2 regions of the Citrobacter sp. CFNIH10 genome follow, and region 1 is predicted to be linked to the other one. Evidence: predicted binding sites of a transcription regulator. Region 1 holds the regulator's gene; the other holds the start of a gene.
What was found. The regulator PurR, encoded in region 1, represses purine synthesis genes. The targets are predictions, from matches to a motif close to CANGCAAACGTTTGCNTG.

Region 1 (7,366 bases):
GCGGCTGTACCTTGCTCAGGGAGGAAAAAAGATGATGATCTGGACAGAAAATGAGGAAATGCCTTCGCCGGAGATTTTCAGGGCGCTGACGAGCGCCTTACGCCGTGAACCGCGACTGCGTTTCACACTGTCGGAAGTTAACGATAAACCGGTACGGCAAACCCCTCTCTTTACCCTGCTACGGGAAGTCGGGTTTTCCAGTTCGCCGCAGGGGCTGGACTGGGGATAGGAAGCGCAGAAATGAAAAGGAGCTTAACCTGAGTCAGGAAAAGCTCCCCTTTAACCGTCAACTGATTACTCAGCGTCTGATTCTTCAGATTTGTATTTTGCAGCGGTCTCTTTGATCAACTGCTGCAGTTCGCCGCGCTGGTACATTTCGATCAAAATGTCGCAGCCGCCAACCAGTTCACCGTCAACCCACAGTTGTGGAAAGGTCGGCCAGTTTGCATATTTTGGCAGTTCTGCGCGAATATCCGGGTTTTGCAGAATATCCACATAGGCAAAACGCTCACCACAGGCGGAAAGTGCCTGCACAGCCTGGGCGGAGAAGCCGCAGCTTGGCAGTTTTGGAGAACCTTTCATATACAGGAGAATCGGGTTTTCAGCGATCTGGCGCTGGATTTTTTCGATAGTGGTGCTCATTGTCTTGCTTCCTTAACTTCTTTTACGGCAGTCGACTGACATTGTAGCGTTTCAGAGCGACATCGGAAAATAACATTTTCATTACGCTTTACTATTTTATCGTCTGAACGCATAAGTTGCATTCCCAATAATAGTTTCCTCAGTGCCTGTGTCGAAAGTGTGCGCTAAATAAGCAGATTTAGCTTTGGCTGCTGTTTTTTTTTGCACTCAATAGCGAAACCGTATTTTTAACAATAAAAGCTATTAACTTTATTCGTTTCTATAGATTAGAATCATCAGGTTTTGTAAATCACACGCAGGTATGATTGCGACCTGCCTTAACAGAGGAATGCTCAGTGGCGCGGATAAACCGACTTTCCCTCACGCTCTGTGCTTTGCTATTTACAACGATTCCCTTTATGCCGATGGCACATGCGTCCAAGCAAGCCAGGGATACGGCTGGTCTTACGGATAGTAAGAAAACCAGCAACAAAAAGAAAAGTACGGCAACAGCAAAAAAAACGAATAAAACCAATCAAAAAACCGCCAGGAAAACGACCAGCAAAACCAGCACGAAAACCGCCTCTTCTTCTAAGAAAAAAATCACCGCCTCTGCCAAAACCAGCAAAACAGCCAGTCGCAAAAGTAAAACCGTCGCTGCGAAAAAGACAGCCGCTGTCAGCTGGAGTGAAAAGTGCACCCCGCGTAAAGGACACAAGCCGACGTGTGTGAAAGTGAAGAACACGGCGTCAGGAAAGATTGCGGATGCCCATAAAGTGAAAGTGCAAAAAGCGACCAGCACGGCGATGAACAAATTAATGAGTCAGATTGGCAAGCCGTACCGCTGGGGTGGTACGTCTCCGCGCACCGGTTTCGATTGCAGCGGTCTGGTTTATTACGCTTATAAAGATCTGGTTAAATTCCGTATTCCGCGCACAGCAAATGAAATGTATCACCTGCGTGATGCCGCACCGATTGATCGTGGGGAATTGAAAAATGGCGATCTGGTGTTCTTCCGCACTCAGGGACGTGGTACTGCCGATCACGTCGGCGTTTATGTCGGCAACGGCAAATTTATTCAGTCACCGCGCAGCGGTCAGGAAATCCAGATCACATCGCTCAGCGAAGATTACTGGCAACGCCACTATGTCGGCGCTCGCCGGGTCATGACGCCCAAAACCATTCGTTAAAACTTTACCCTGTTGTTAACGCAACAGGGTAAGTTCATCTTTTGTCTCACCTTTCAATTTGCTACCCTATCCTTACGCACAATAAGGTTATTGCGCGAAATACTATTAATAATAAGGAGAGAAGCAATGTCGTTCGAATTACCTGCACTACCGTATGCCAAAGATGCGCTTGCGCCGCACATTTCCGCCGAGACGCTGGAATATCACTATGGCAAGCACCATCAGACCTATGTCACCAACCTGAACAACCTGATCAAAGGCACCGCCTTTGAAGGGAAATCACTGGAAGAGATCGTACGCAGTTCGGAAGGCGGCGTGTTCAATAACGCTGCTCAGGTCTGGAACCACACGTTCTACTGGAACTGCCTGGCACCGAATGCTGGTGGCGAGCCAACCGGCGAACTGGCTGACGCGATTGCCGCCTCTTTCGGCAGCTTTGCCGAGTTCAAAGCGCAATTTACCGACGCGGCGATCAAAAACTTCGGCTCTGGCTGGACCTGGCTGGTTAAAGGAAAAGAGGGCAAGCTGGCTATCGTTTCCACCTCCAACGCTGGCACGCCGTTGACCACCGACGCCACGCCGTTGATGACCGTCGACGTATGGGAGCATGCATACTACATTGACTACCGCAATGCGCGTCCTGGCTACCTGGAACACTTCTGGGCGCTGGTAAACTGGGAGTTTGTAGCGAAGAACTTCGCCGCGTAAAAAAGATAACGCAGAAGGGAATCCCTTCTGCGTTTTTGTCCTGCCGTTAACTGGCGACGCACACCTGTTCAGGTTGTTTTCTCGCCGAGATAAACACCAGCAACAGCGCCATACCCGCCACAATCGCCCCCATCACAGGAACAAAGCTGTAACCTAATCCGCCTGAAATGACGGCCCCGCCAGCCGCAGCGCCCAGCGCATTTCCAAGGTTAAACGCGCCAATGTTCACGGAAGATGAGAGACCCGGCGCTTCATGAGCCACACGCATGACGCGCATTTGTAACGGAGGGACGACCGCAAAGGTTGCCGCCCCCCAGACCACCATGCTGACCGCCGCGCCCAGTTCATTCTGCGCCAGGAAAGGGATCGCCAGCATAATTACCATCAGCAGCAGCAAAAAGCCCTTCAGCGTGCCGTTAACCGAGCGATCGGCCAGTTTCCCTCCGAGGTAGTTGCCAATGGAGAAGCCCACACCGATCAGAACCAGCATCCCGGTCACAAAGGCCGGTGTCGCATGGGTGATGCTTTGCAGAACAGGCGAAATATAGGTATAGAGCGTGAACATGGCGCCCGCTCCCAGTACGGTAGTCAGTAGCGCGGAGAGCACCTGAGGACGCATCAGCACCGCCAGCTCTTTTTTCACTTCCGGGCGCGCCCCGGCACCGCCTTTTGGCAATGATAAGAAGAGACTCAACATCGAGATAACCCCCAGCCCCGCTGTCGCCATAAACGACATTCGCCAGCCGATGGTTTCACCCAGCCAGGTCGCCGCCGGCACACCGCCGATATTGGCGATGGTCAGCCCCATAAACATGGTCGCAACGGCGCTCGCCTGTTTGTGCTTCGGCACCACGCTTGCCGCCACCACCGAGCCCAGGCCGAAGAATGCGCCGTGGTTAAGGCTGGTTAAAATACGTGACAACATCAGCGTGGTGTAATCCGGTGAAATCGCCGAGAGCACGTTACCGAGCGTAAAGATAGCCATCAGAAAAATGAGCGCATTACGGCGTCCGCGATGTGACAGCAACAGCGTCATCAACGGCGCGCCGACCATCACGCCGACCGCATAGGCACTAATCAGCATACCTGCCGCGGGAATAGACACATCAACGCCACGCGCGATGACGGGCAGCAGACCCATTGGCGAGAATTCGGTGGTACCGATGCCAAACGCACCAATGGCCAGCGCCAGTAACGGATAATTGATTTTCATGCAGTGATGACTCCGGCTCTTCGCGACAGGGCGCGATGCTTAACAAAGAGTCAAAAGCATGACATCAATCACAAAAAAAGAGAAGTTAACAAAAATACAAAAGACTTTTGCAAATTCAATAACAATATGGCGGGAGGTTCGAGGGAGCAGGAACTCCCCCGAGGGGATCAGTGCAGTGCCGCCGTCAGGCCGCCCGCAACGATTAAAGCCAGGACAATAAACGTGGTCACTAATGAAAATTTCAGATCGGTGCTCATCAACTTTTCTCCTTTTTATACCCACACAAAAAGTGATATAGCGCATTTTTACACACTTGAGTGTAAAAATCTCCCACGATTTAGAGTGATATGTGCTTTTAATACTTCCCCTTTTCGTAAAGATCAGACAAAATTCGACGCTTACTTGATTAGCGTACCGGCCATTGACCCCTTCCTGACGTTCCGTGTCGTTTCCCGGCGTGCCGCAGCCCTGACGTTGGGCACAGGATGAGTAAAGGCAAACGTTTACTTGGCGTAATTTAATGTTCAGGTTGGGTCTGGAGTGAGATTTAATGGCAACAATTAAAGATGTAGCGAAGCGCGCAAACGTTTCCACTACAACCGTGTCACACGTAATTAACAAAACGCGTTTCGTCGCTGAAGAAACACGCAATGCAGTGTGGGCGGCAATCAAAGAATTGCACTATTCCCCCAGCGCGGTTGCCCGTAGCCTGAAAGTTAACCATACCAAATCTATCGGTTTGCTGGCGACGAGCAGCGAAGCCCCCTATTTTGCTGAAATTATTGAAGCGGTTGAGAAGAACTGCTTCCAGAAGGGCTATACCCTGATCCTCGGCAACGTCTGGAACAACCTGGAAAAGCAGCGTGCCTATCTGTCGATGATGGCGCAAAAACGCGTTGATGGCCTGCTGGTAATGTGTTCCGAATACCCCGATCCCCTGCTCTCGATGCTGGAAGAATATCGTCATATCCCAATGGTGGTGATGGACTGGGGCGAAGCCAAAGCCGACTTCACTGATACGGTGATTGATAACGCCTTCGAGGGCGGCTACATGGCAGGCCGTTACCTCGTCGAGCGTGGACATCGCGAAATTGGCGTGATCCCAGGACTGATGGAGCGTAACACCGGCGCAGGCCGTTTGGCCGGATTTATGAAAGCGATGGATGAAGCGCTGATTAAAGTGCCTGAAAACTGGATTGTTCAAGGCGACTTCGAGCCGGAATCCGGCTACCGCGCCATGCAGCAAATTCTGTCGCAGGCGCATCGCCCAACGGCGGTCTTCTGTGGCGGCGATGTCATGGCGATGGGCGCCCTTTGCGCCGCTGATGAGATGGGTCTGCGCGTCCCGCAGGACGTGTCGCTGATTGGCTACGACAACGTGCGCAACGCCCGCTTCTTTACACCAGCGTTGACCACCATCCACCAGCCGAAAGATTCACTGGGTGAGACGGCCTTTAATATGTTACTGGACCGTATCGTCAATAAACGCGAAGAGTCGCAGTCTATTGAAGTCCACCCGCGCCTGGTGGAGCGCCGCTCCGTGGCGGATGGCCCGTTCCGCGACTACCGTCGTTAAGCCTCTTCTGCGGGAGTCTCATCGGGCTCCCGCAGCCACTCTTTGTTCAGCGTTTCACTGTCTCCCAGATAATCCAGCAGCCAGATCAGCGCAGGTGACATATCATTCTGCTGCCAGGTCAGGCAACAGGCCGCATCCGGGAAAGGATTCTCCAGATTTAACGCGACCCACTGCCCCTTGTTGAGATACGGCTTGGCGAAATGTGTCGGGACCATGCCGACACAGAGTCCGGCGCTGATACAAGTCGCGGAAGAATCCCAGTCCGGCACCACCACCCGCTTCTGATTGTCCAGCAGCCAGGTCACGCGTTTCGGCAGCGTGCGGGAGGTATCTTCCAGCACCAGCGACGGCCAGTTGCGCAACGTGTCATCGCTTAACGGCCCGCTCATGGCGGCCAGCGGATGCGTACTGGCAACGACACAACACCAGCTCAGCTTACCCATATCGCGGAAAGTGTATCGTCCGCCAACCGGGATCGCCTGGGTTGCCCCGATGGCGAGTTCGACCCGACCATCTGACAGCGCGTCCCACACGCCATTAAACACCTCCTGGAAGACCAGTAGTTCCACGTCATCAAAGTGGCGGTAGAAATCGACGATCAATTGCCGCGTGCGTTCCGGGCGCACGATATTGTCCACCGCAATGGGGAGTTGCCCACGCCAGCCGTTAGCGATCTGCTGACACTGTTGACGCGTGATCTGCATTTTTTTGATGACAGAGCGGCCTTCTTTCAAAAACCAGGCGCCCGCCGGGGTTAACACCACATCACGATGGCGACGTTCAAAAAGCGGGACGGCCAGCCACTCTTCCAGTTGGCGAACCGTATAGCTGACCGCTGAAGGCACCCGGTGCAACTCCTGGGCCGCGGAACTGAAGCTCCCGTTGCGTGCCACGGCATCGACCACTTCCAGCGCATATTCTGACCACATAATCTGCCTACAAAATTTTTGAATGCAATAAACAAATATTACCGTTTCACAAGCCCAAATTCACTCCCTACACTCTGCGCCAGTGTGATTAATCAAAATTAGAGTACAACTATGCAACCAGGAAAAGGGTTTTTAGTCTGGCTGGCAGGGCTCAGCGTGTTGGGTTTTCTGGCAACCGACATGTATTTGCCCGCTTTTGCCGCCATTCAATCTGACCTGCAAACACCGGCCTCTGCCGTCAGCGCCAGCCTGAGTCTGTTTTTAGCAGGCTTTGCCGTCGCCCAACTGCTGTGGGGACCCCTCTCTGACCGTTATGGCCGTAAACCGATCCTGTTGCTGGGTCTGTCTGTCTTCGCCCTCGGTAGCCTGGGTATGCTGTGGGTGGAGAGCGCAACGGGCCTGTTAGTACTGCGTTTTATTCAGGCCGTGGGAGTCTGCGCGGCGACCGTCATCTGGCAGGCGCTGGTTACCGATTACTATCCTTCTCATAAAATTAACCGCATTTTCGCGACCATCATGCCGCTGGTCGGGCTGTCTCCTGCACTGGCGCCGTTATTAGGCAGTTGGATTCTGACCCATCTTTCCTGGCAGGCGATCTTTGCCACGCTGTTTTTCATCACGCTGCTGCTGATGCTGCCCGCCCTGTTTTTAAAGCCCACCACCCGGGCTCGCGATGACAGCAAGGACAAACTGACGTTCACCACCCTGCTGCGTGCGAAAGCGTACCGCGGCAACGTCCTGATTTACGCCGCCTGTTCTGCCAGCTTCTTTGCGTGGTTGACCGGTTCCCCGTTTATTTTGAGTGAAATGGGCTACAGCCCGGCGGTGATTGGGCTGAGCTACGTACCGCAGACCATTGCTTTTCTGATTGGCGGCTATGGCTGTCGCGCCGCGTTGCAAAAATGGCAGGGACAACAGCTCCTGCCCTGGCTGCTGGTTATCTATGCGCTGAGCGTGGTGGCAACCTGGGCGGCAAGTTTTATCCATCACATCACGCTTGCAGAGATCCTGATCCCCTTCTGCATAATGGCGATTGCCAACGGGGCTATTTACCCGATTGTGGTTGCCCAGGCGCTGCGTCCATTCCCGCAGGCGACGGGTCGTGCCGCAGCCCTGCAAAATACCCTGC
Region 2 (7,366 bases), 1.2 Mb from region 1:
GCGGGCGGCCTGGCTCATGATCAGATGCGTTTCAACATCCGGTACATCGCGCAACACCTGGAGCAGCCGCACGCCGTAAATGGCGCCGCTGGCACCCGAAATACCAATAATGAGTCGCTTCATGATTTATCGCCCTGTCTGACTTCTGGGCTGACTTTGCAGGATTTTATGGGGAGTTGCAAGTCAGGGGGCGGGATTCGCCCCCTGGCAGGTCAGAGATTACCCTTCGTTGTGCATCTCGAGGTTTTCAACTTCGTTCTGCAACTGAACTGCTTTGGCATCGTCATTACGCAGGGAATCGAGAAAATCGAGATACTGCTGATCTACATCCTTCGTAACGTATACGCCGTTAAACACGGAACATTCAAACTGCTGGATATCCGGGTTTTCGGTACGGACCGCGTCGATCAGATCGTCCAGGTCCTGGAAGATAAGACCGTCTGCGCCGATGATCTGGCGAATCTCATCCACTTCACGACCATGCGCAATCAGTTCGTTTGCAGTAGGCATATCGATGCCGTACACGTTCGGGAAGCGAATCTCTGGTGCCGCAGAGGCCAGATAGACCTTTTTCGCCCCGGCTTCACGTGCCATCTCAATAATCTGCTCTGAGGTGGTGCCGCGCACAATGGAGTCATCCACCAGCAGAACATTTTTATCGCGGAACTCCGCGCGGTTGGCGTTCAGTTTGCGGCGTACGGACTTACGGCGCAGCTGCTGTCCCGGCATGATAAAGGTACGACCAACGTAGCGGTTTTTCACAAACCCCTGACGGTACGGCTTGCCGAGAATACGCGCAATTTCCAGCGCGATATCGCAGGAGGTTTCTGGAATCGGGATGACCACGTCGATATCCAAATCCTCCCACTCACGAGCAATTTTTTCGCCAAGCTTGGTACCCATGTTCACACGGGCGCTGTAAACGGAAATCTTGTCGATGAAGGAATCCGGACGCGCGAAGTAAACATACTCGAACAGGCACGGATTGCTGACCGGGTTTTCGGCACACTGACGGGTGAATAGCTGCCCTTTCTCCGTGATATAAACCGCTTCGCCCGACGCAACGTCACGCAGGAATTCAAAGCCCAGGGTATCCAGCGCGACGCTTTCAGACGCCACCATATATTCGGTGCGACCGTCGCCGACATCACGTTTACCCAACACCAGCGGACGGATACCGTTCGGGTCACGGAAGGCAACCATACCGTGACCAATAATCATCGCCACACAGGCATACGCGCCGCGGATCTGGCGGTTGGTCGCGGCAATCGCGGCAAAAATGTTGTCTGCTTCCAGCGGGTAGTGACGGAAGTTATCCAGTTCACTGGCGAAGATATTGAGCAGGATCTCAGAATCTGAGGTGGTATTGATGTGACGGCGCTTCTCCTCAAACAGCTTTTTACGCAGTTCGTGGGCATTGGTCAGGTTGCCATTGTGGGCAAGCGTGATGCCATACGGGGAGTTGACGTAGAAAGGTTGAGCTTCAGAGGCGCTGGAGCTGCCAGCCGTTGGATAACGCACATGACCGATGCCCATGTTGCCCTGCATACGCTGCATGTGGCGAGCTTCAAAAACATCACTCACCAGACCGTTTGCCTTACGCAAACGGAAGCAGTTATTTGCATCGATGGTGATAATGCCAGCGGCATCCTGACCACGATGCTGAAGCACTGTTAAGGCGTCATAAATCGACTGGTTAACCGGCATAACACCGGCGATACCGACAATACCGCACATACGTCTTTTTCCTCGTTAAGCTACAACCCAACGCTTATGCTCTGGGCAAGAAACTTGACGAGCTTTGCAGATAGTCAAAGAACCATCTGATGATGAAACTGAACTCCGGGATCAGCTGTGACTTACTCCAGTCCTCACCTTTCGACAGGCCGGTAAAGGTGTCGAGAAAGAACAGAATAGCAGCCACAATCAACACGCCGCGCAGAGCCCCGAAACAGACCCCCAGAACCCGGTCGGTACCTGACAGACCGGTTTTCTCAACCAGTTGCCCTACCACGTAGTTCACAATGGCGCCGACGATCAGCGTCGCGATAAACAGCACCGCGATGGCAATCCCGTTTCGAACCAGTTCGTCTTCAAAGCCCGAAAACCAGACAGACAGGTAAGTGTAGTAATGGCTGGCGACAAAGAAAGCACAACCCCATGTCACCAACGATAACGCTTCACGAACAAAGCCACGGATCAGGCTAACCAGACAGGAAAAACCAATCACCGCGATAATGGCGTAATCAATCCAGACCATATGTGTCCCACGATTTTACGCCCTGTCGTCCTGTTCGGGGCGCATTCTAACAGAAAAAGAAAACGTTTGCGTAGGGATTTCCTTCCCGCGCGTAAATAAAAATGGCGCTGAAAAAAACTTCAACGCCATACCGTTTTATGCCTCTTCGGGCACTGCCGGATGGCGGTGTAAACGCCTTATCCGGCCGACATACAACAAGATTGGAAGCCTGATAAGACGCCGAGCGCTGTCATCAGGCAACCCTCACTTAGTTCGGGCTGTACCCCATCACCACTCCGCTTAATCCGGAGATTTGCTGTAGCTCGCCGAGCGAGCCTTTCAGCTTGTCGCGTGATGCATCCGGCCCCACGAGAATACGGGTTATTTTACCCTGTACTGGCGTTGACGGAGAAGTATATACCCGGAAACCTGCGGCACGAAGTTTACCCACGATCTCATTGACCTTATCGGCATTTTTCAGCGCCCCTAACTGCACAACGTAGGCTTTACCCGTTGGCGCCGGTTTCTCTTCTGCCGCCGGTTTTGGCGCAGGAGCGGGAACCGGAGCAGGCGTTGCCTCTACAGGCGGCTTCGGTTGCGGCTTCGGCTTTTCAACCGGTTTTGGTTTGGGCTGCTCTACCGGCGCTGGCGTCGAATCAAGCTCAGGATTATTCGCTGATGCATAGCGTGACGGATCCAACGACGGTGCCGCCGCATCGCCTGCCCGTACCTCTTCCGCCGCCCCTTCTGGCGGCTGAGTCGGCAAAGCCTGCGTTGCCGCTGGCATCATATCCGGCTCATCGCGATCGCCCGGTTTCGGGACCAGCGGGATCGCCGCGAATTCATCCTGATAATGTTTTTTCTGCCCGTCGAGCAGCCCGGGCAACACAATGACGCCCAGCGCGACCAGCACGATCGTGCCGACTAAACGATTCTGAAACTTACTCGCCACCGATTCTCCCCGCGTCCATCACTTCCATGACATGTGCAACCGTGTGAAATGAACCGCACACCAGTACGGTATCTTCTGGTCTCGCGTCTGCCAGCGCCGCATGCCATGCCAGCGCGACACTGTCATAGACACTGCCTTTACCGAGATGTTCCAGCAGTTGTTCTGCCGTTGCGCCCCGGGGGCCTTCCAGCGGAGCACAATACCAGTCGTCGACCACGCTTTTCAACCAGGCCAACGTTCCCGCAATATCCTTATCATGTAGCATACCGATAACGGCAAGAACGCGCCCCTTTTTCGGCAACATTTTCAGCCGTCCGGTGAGATATTCCGCCGCATGAGGATTATGCGCGACATCAAGAATGACGCGCGGCGACTCGCTCACAATCTGGAAACGTCCTGGTAGAATCGCCCGGGCAATCCCGTCGCGAATCGCCTGCTCACTGACGTTCAGGCCGCTGGCGCGCAGTGCCGCCAGCGCAGTCGCCGCATTAGGTTGAGGCACCTGTGGCAGCGGTAAATCCACCAGGCTACCGTGGCGATCGCTAAAGGACCAGCCCGTCTCCGTTACCGTAAACTGCCAGTCCTCGCCACGACGCTGTAACCGCGCGCCTTTCTCCAGTGCGACATCGGCGATGGTATAGGGCATTTCGGGTTCGCCGACAATCGCCGGTTTTCCCGCACGGAAAATACCGGCCTTTTCACGGCCAATGCTCTCACGATCCGGCCCCAGCCAGTCGGTATGATCCAGCGCGATGCTGGTGACTACGCCAACATCGGCATCGACGATATTCGTCGCGTCGAGTCGTCCACCCAGCCCAACTTCCAGGATCACCACATCCAGTTGTGCCTGCTTAAACAGCCACAATGCAGACAAAGTGCCGTATTCGAAATAGGTCAGCGAGATGTCCCCACGCGCCGCTTCGATCTCGGCAAAGGATTCGGTGTGAGCCGATTCGGGCAGTTCATTGCCACGTACACGCACACGTTCGGTGTAACGCACCAGATGTGGCGAACTGTATACCCCGACGTTATATCCCGCCGCCGTCAATACCGACTCCAGCGTCCGGCAGGTCGTGCCTTTGCCATTAGTGCCAGCCACGGTGAAGACAAACGGCGCAGGCTTCAGTACGCCCAGTCGCGCAGCCACCTGGCTTACGCGCTCAAGGCCCAGATCGATCGTTTTCGCGTGGAGGTTTTCCAGATAAGAAAGCCACGAGGCCAGGGGCGACGTGGCTTTAGGAATACGTTTGTTATTCATGATGCCCGTGAAATCGTTACGTTGAGAAAAGCAAAAGGGCAGCGCCTGTGGCCCTGCCCTTTTCAGTTATCAGGCCTCGGGTTCCTGATCCGGCACCGGCGGCACCACTACGCCTTCACGCGGGGTATCCGGATTTGGCGCCGGCAGATTCATCAGCTTCGCCAGAATGCTCGCCAGTTTCAGGCGCATCTCCGGACGGCGGATGATCATATCGATAGCGCCTTTTTCGATCAGAAACTCACTGCGCTGGAATCCCGGCGGCAGTTTCTCACGTACGGTTTGCTCGATAACGCGCGGACCCGCGAAGCCGATCAGCGCTTTCGGTTCAGCAATGTTGAGATCGCCGAGCATCGCGAAGCTTGCAGAAACGCCGCCCATTGTTGGGTCAGTCAGCACGGAGATGTACGGCAGACCGCGCTCCTGCATTTTTGCCAGCGCCGCAGAGGTTTTCGCCATCTGCATCAGCGACATCAGCGCTTCCTGCATACGCGCACCGCCGGAGGCGGAGAAGCATACCAGCGGGCAGTTATCTTCCAGCGCCTGTTCAACGGCACGGACAAAACGTGCGCCGACCACAGAACCCATCGAGCCGCCCATGAAAGCAAACTCAAATGCCGCTGCCACAACCGGCATGCCGTGAAGCGTACCCTTCATCACGACCAGCGAATCTTTCTCGCCGGTTTCCTTTTGCGCGGACGCCAGACGGTCTTTGTATTTCTTGGAGTCACGGAACTTCAGCACGTCTTTCGGCTCGAGTTCGCTACCCAGCTCCACCAGCGTTCCTTCATCTAACAGGCTATGCAGGCGGTTACGCGCCGACATACGCATGTGATGGTCACACTTCGGACAGACCTCAAGATTACGTTCCAGCTCAGCACGGTATAAAACCTGACCGCAGCTATCACACTTAGTCCACACCCCTTCAGGAATGCTTGCCTTGCGGGTGGGAGTAATGTTGCTTTTAATTCGTTCAATCCAGCTCATTTATGACCTTTCTGCCTGAACCTGGTGTGTTCCAGTTTTGCCGTGGGGGCGCATAATGTCATTTTTGCCCCCAACAGACCATGAATGTTGCACATTAAAACATAACAGCCCGAAACTTTGGACAAAAAAGTGGTCGAACCGCTGAGTTAGTTTCTATTTTGTTACACGTGACGCTGCGCGTTTATGGCGAACAATTTCCACCACGCCCGGCAGGATCGATACCACAATAATCCCGACGATCAGCAACTTAAGGTTGTTCTGAATCATCGGAATGGTGCCGAAGAAGTAACCGGCATAGGTAAAGAGCAGAACCCACAACAGCGCCCCTATCACGTTATACGCCGCAAAATGACGATACGACATATGTCCCATTCCCGCCACAAACGGTGCAAATGTTCTGACAATCGGCACAAAGCGGGCGAGAATGATGGTTTTTCCACCGTGTTTTTCGTAAAACTGGTGTGTTTTGTCCAGATAGCTACGGCGGAAAATCTTCGAGTCCGGGTTACTGAATAACTTCTCGCCGAACAGGCGACCAATAGTGTAGTTCACCGCATCCCCGACAATCGCGGCAATCAGCATCAACACCACCATCAGGTGCACATTGAGATCGTTGGTGCCCAGCGACGCCAGCGCTCCCGCCACAAACAGCAGGGAGTCCCCTGGCAGGAACGGCGTGACCACCAGTCCGGTTTCACAGAACAAAATCAGGAACAAAATTGCGTAAACCCAGACGCCGTACTCTGCGACCAGTTCCGCCAGGTGCACATCAATGTGCAGGATAAAATCGATGAGAAAGTAAATCAGGTCCATAGTTGTGCCTTTATACGACTCGAATTAGTCCGCCAGAAAGAGCGGGCCCATAGGCGGTTTAGGAAGGTCAAACCGGTCAGGGTAGTCCACCGCAACCAGATAAAGTCCTTCGGCCTTCGCCGTTGCCGCTGCGAGCGTTCTGTCCTTTGCCGCTAACAACTCTGCTATCCAGCTCTCCGGCTGGTTGTGGGCGCCAACTTCCATCAGGCTGCCAACAATGTTCCTGACCATATGATGTACAAAAGCATTCGCTTTGATATCGACCACCACATACGCCCCATGGCGCGACACATTAATATGCATCACGTTGCGCCACGGCGTGCGCGACTGGCACTGGACGGCGCGAAACGACGTAAAGTCATTCTCGCCAATCAGACACTGCGCCGCACGATGCATGCGTTCGGCGTCCAGCGGCTCGTAATAATGCGTCACCCCTTTGCCTAACACCGCCGGACGTAACCGGTGATTGTAGATGATGTAACGATATCGGCGAGCCGTGGCGCTGAATCGCGCGTGAAAATCTTCCGGTACAGCTTTCACCCATCGCACCGCAATGTCACCAGGCAAATTCGCATTTACACCCAATGTCCAGGCCGCATCTTTACGCAGCGCGGTGGTTTCAAAATGCACAACCTGTCCGGTGCCGTGCACACCGGCATCGGTGCGCCCGGCGCAAAAGACGTTAATCGGCTCATTGGCGACCAGTGAAAGCGCCTTTTCCAGCTTTTCCTGCACACTGCGGACTTCATTCTGACGCTGCCAGCCATAATATTTGCTGCCGTCATACTCGATGCCCAGCGCAATTTTATACACCGGCAGTTGTTGCTGGTCAGACATCAGTACAGGTACTCCTGCACCAGTTTTTCCGCAATTTTCACCGCCATCAGCGCGCCGCCAAAGCGGACGTTATCCGCCACGGACCAGAACTGAACCTGTTCCGGCATGCCGTAATCGTTACGCACGCAGCCCACAGACAGATGCGCGCTGCCTGAAGCGTCGCCCACCTGGGTCGGAAATTCACTCTCTTCTGACAGTACAATGTCTTCGCCACGGGAAAAGGCATCACGCGCCTCTTCGGCAGCCAGTGGACGCAGCGCTTCAAATGCCACCATCTGCGCGT

Region 2: the regulator PurR is predicted to act here: its motif matches at 2,316-2,333, upstream of cvpA (colicin V production protein).

Annotation. Positions count from the first base shown of each region.
Region 1 covers NZ_CP026216.1:3,661,928-3,669,293, reverse strand. Annotated here, with positions in the region: gene C2U53_RS21555 (ATP-dependent helicase) at 1-229, shown strand, start outside; gene grxD (monothiol glutaredoxin 4) at 295-642, opposite strand; gene C2U53_RS21545 (C40 family peptidase) at 978-1,811, shown strand; gene sodB (superoxide dismutase [Fe]) at 1,938-2,519, shown strand; gene C2U53_RS21535 (MFS transporter) at 2,566-3,732, opposite strand; gene C2U53_RS21530 (YnhF family membrane protein) at 3,900-3,989, opposite strand; gene purR (HTH-type transcriptional repressor PurR) at 4,283-5,308, shown strand; gene punR (DNA-binding transcriptional activator PunR) at 5,305-6,237, opposite strand; gene punC (purine nucleoside transporter PunC) at 6,349-7,366, shown strand, end outside.
Region 2 covers NZ_CP026216.1:4,815,109-4,822,474, forward strand. Annotated here, with positions in the region: gene C2U53_RS27535 (UbiX family flavin prenyltransferase) at 1-123, opposite strand, end outside; gene purF (amidophosphoribosyltransferase) at 220-1,737, opposite strand; gene cvpA (colicin V production protein) at 1,772-2,260, opposite strand; gene dedD (cell division protein DedD) at 2,508-3,191, opposite strand; gene folC (bifunctional tetrahydrofolate synthase/dihydrofolate synthase) at 3,181-4,449, opposite strand; gene accD (acetyl-CoA carboxylase, carboxyltransferase subunit beta) at 4,519-5,433, opposite strand; gene C2U53_RS27565 (DedA family protein) at 5,587-6,246, opposite strand; gene truA (tRNA pseudouridine(38-40) synthase TruA) at 6,271-7,083, opposite strand; gene C2U53_RS27575 (aspartate-semialdehyde dehydrogenase) at 7,083-7,366, opposite strand, start outside.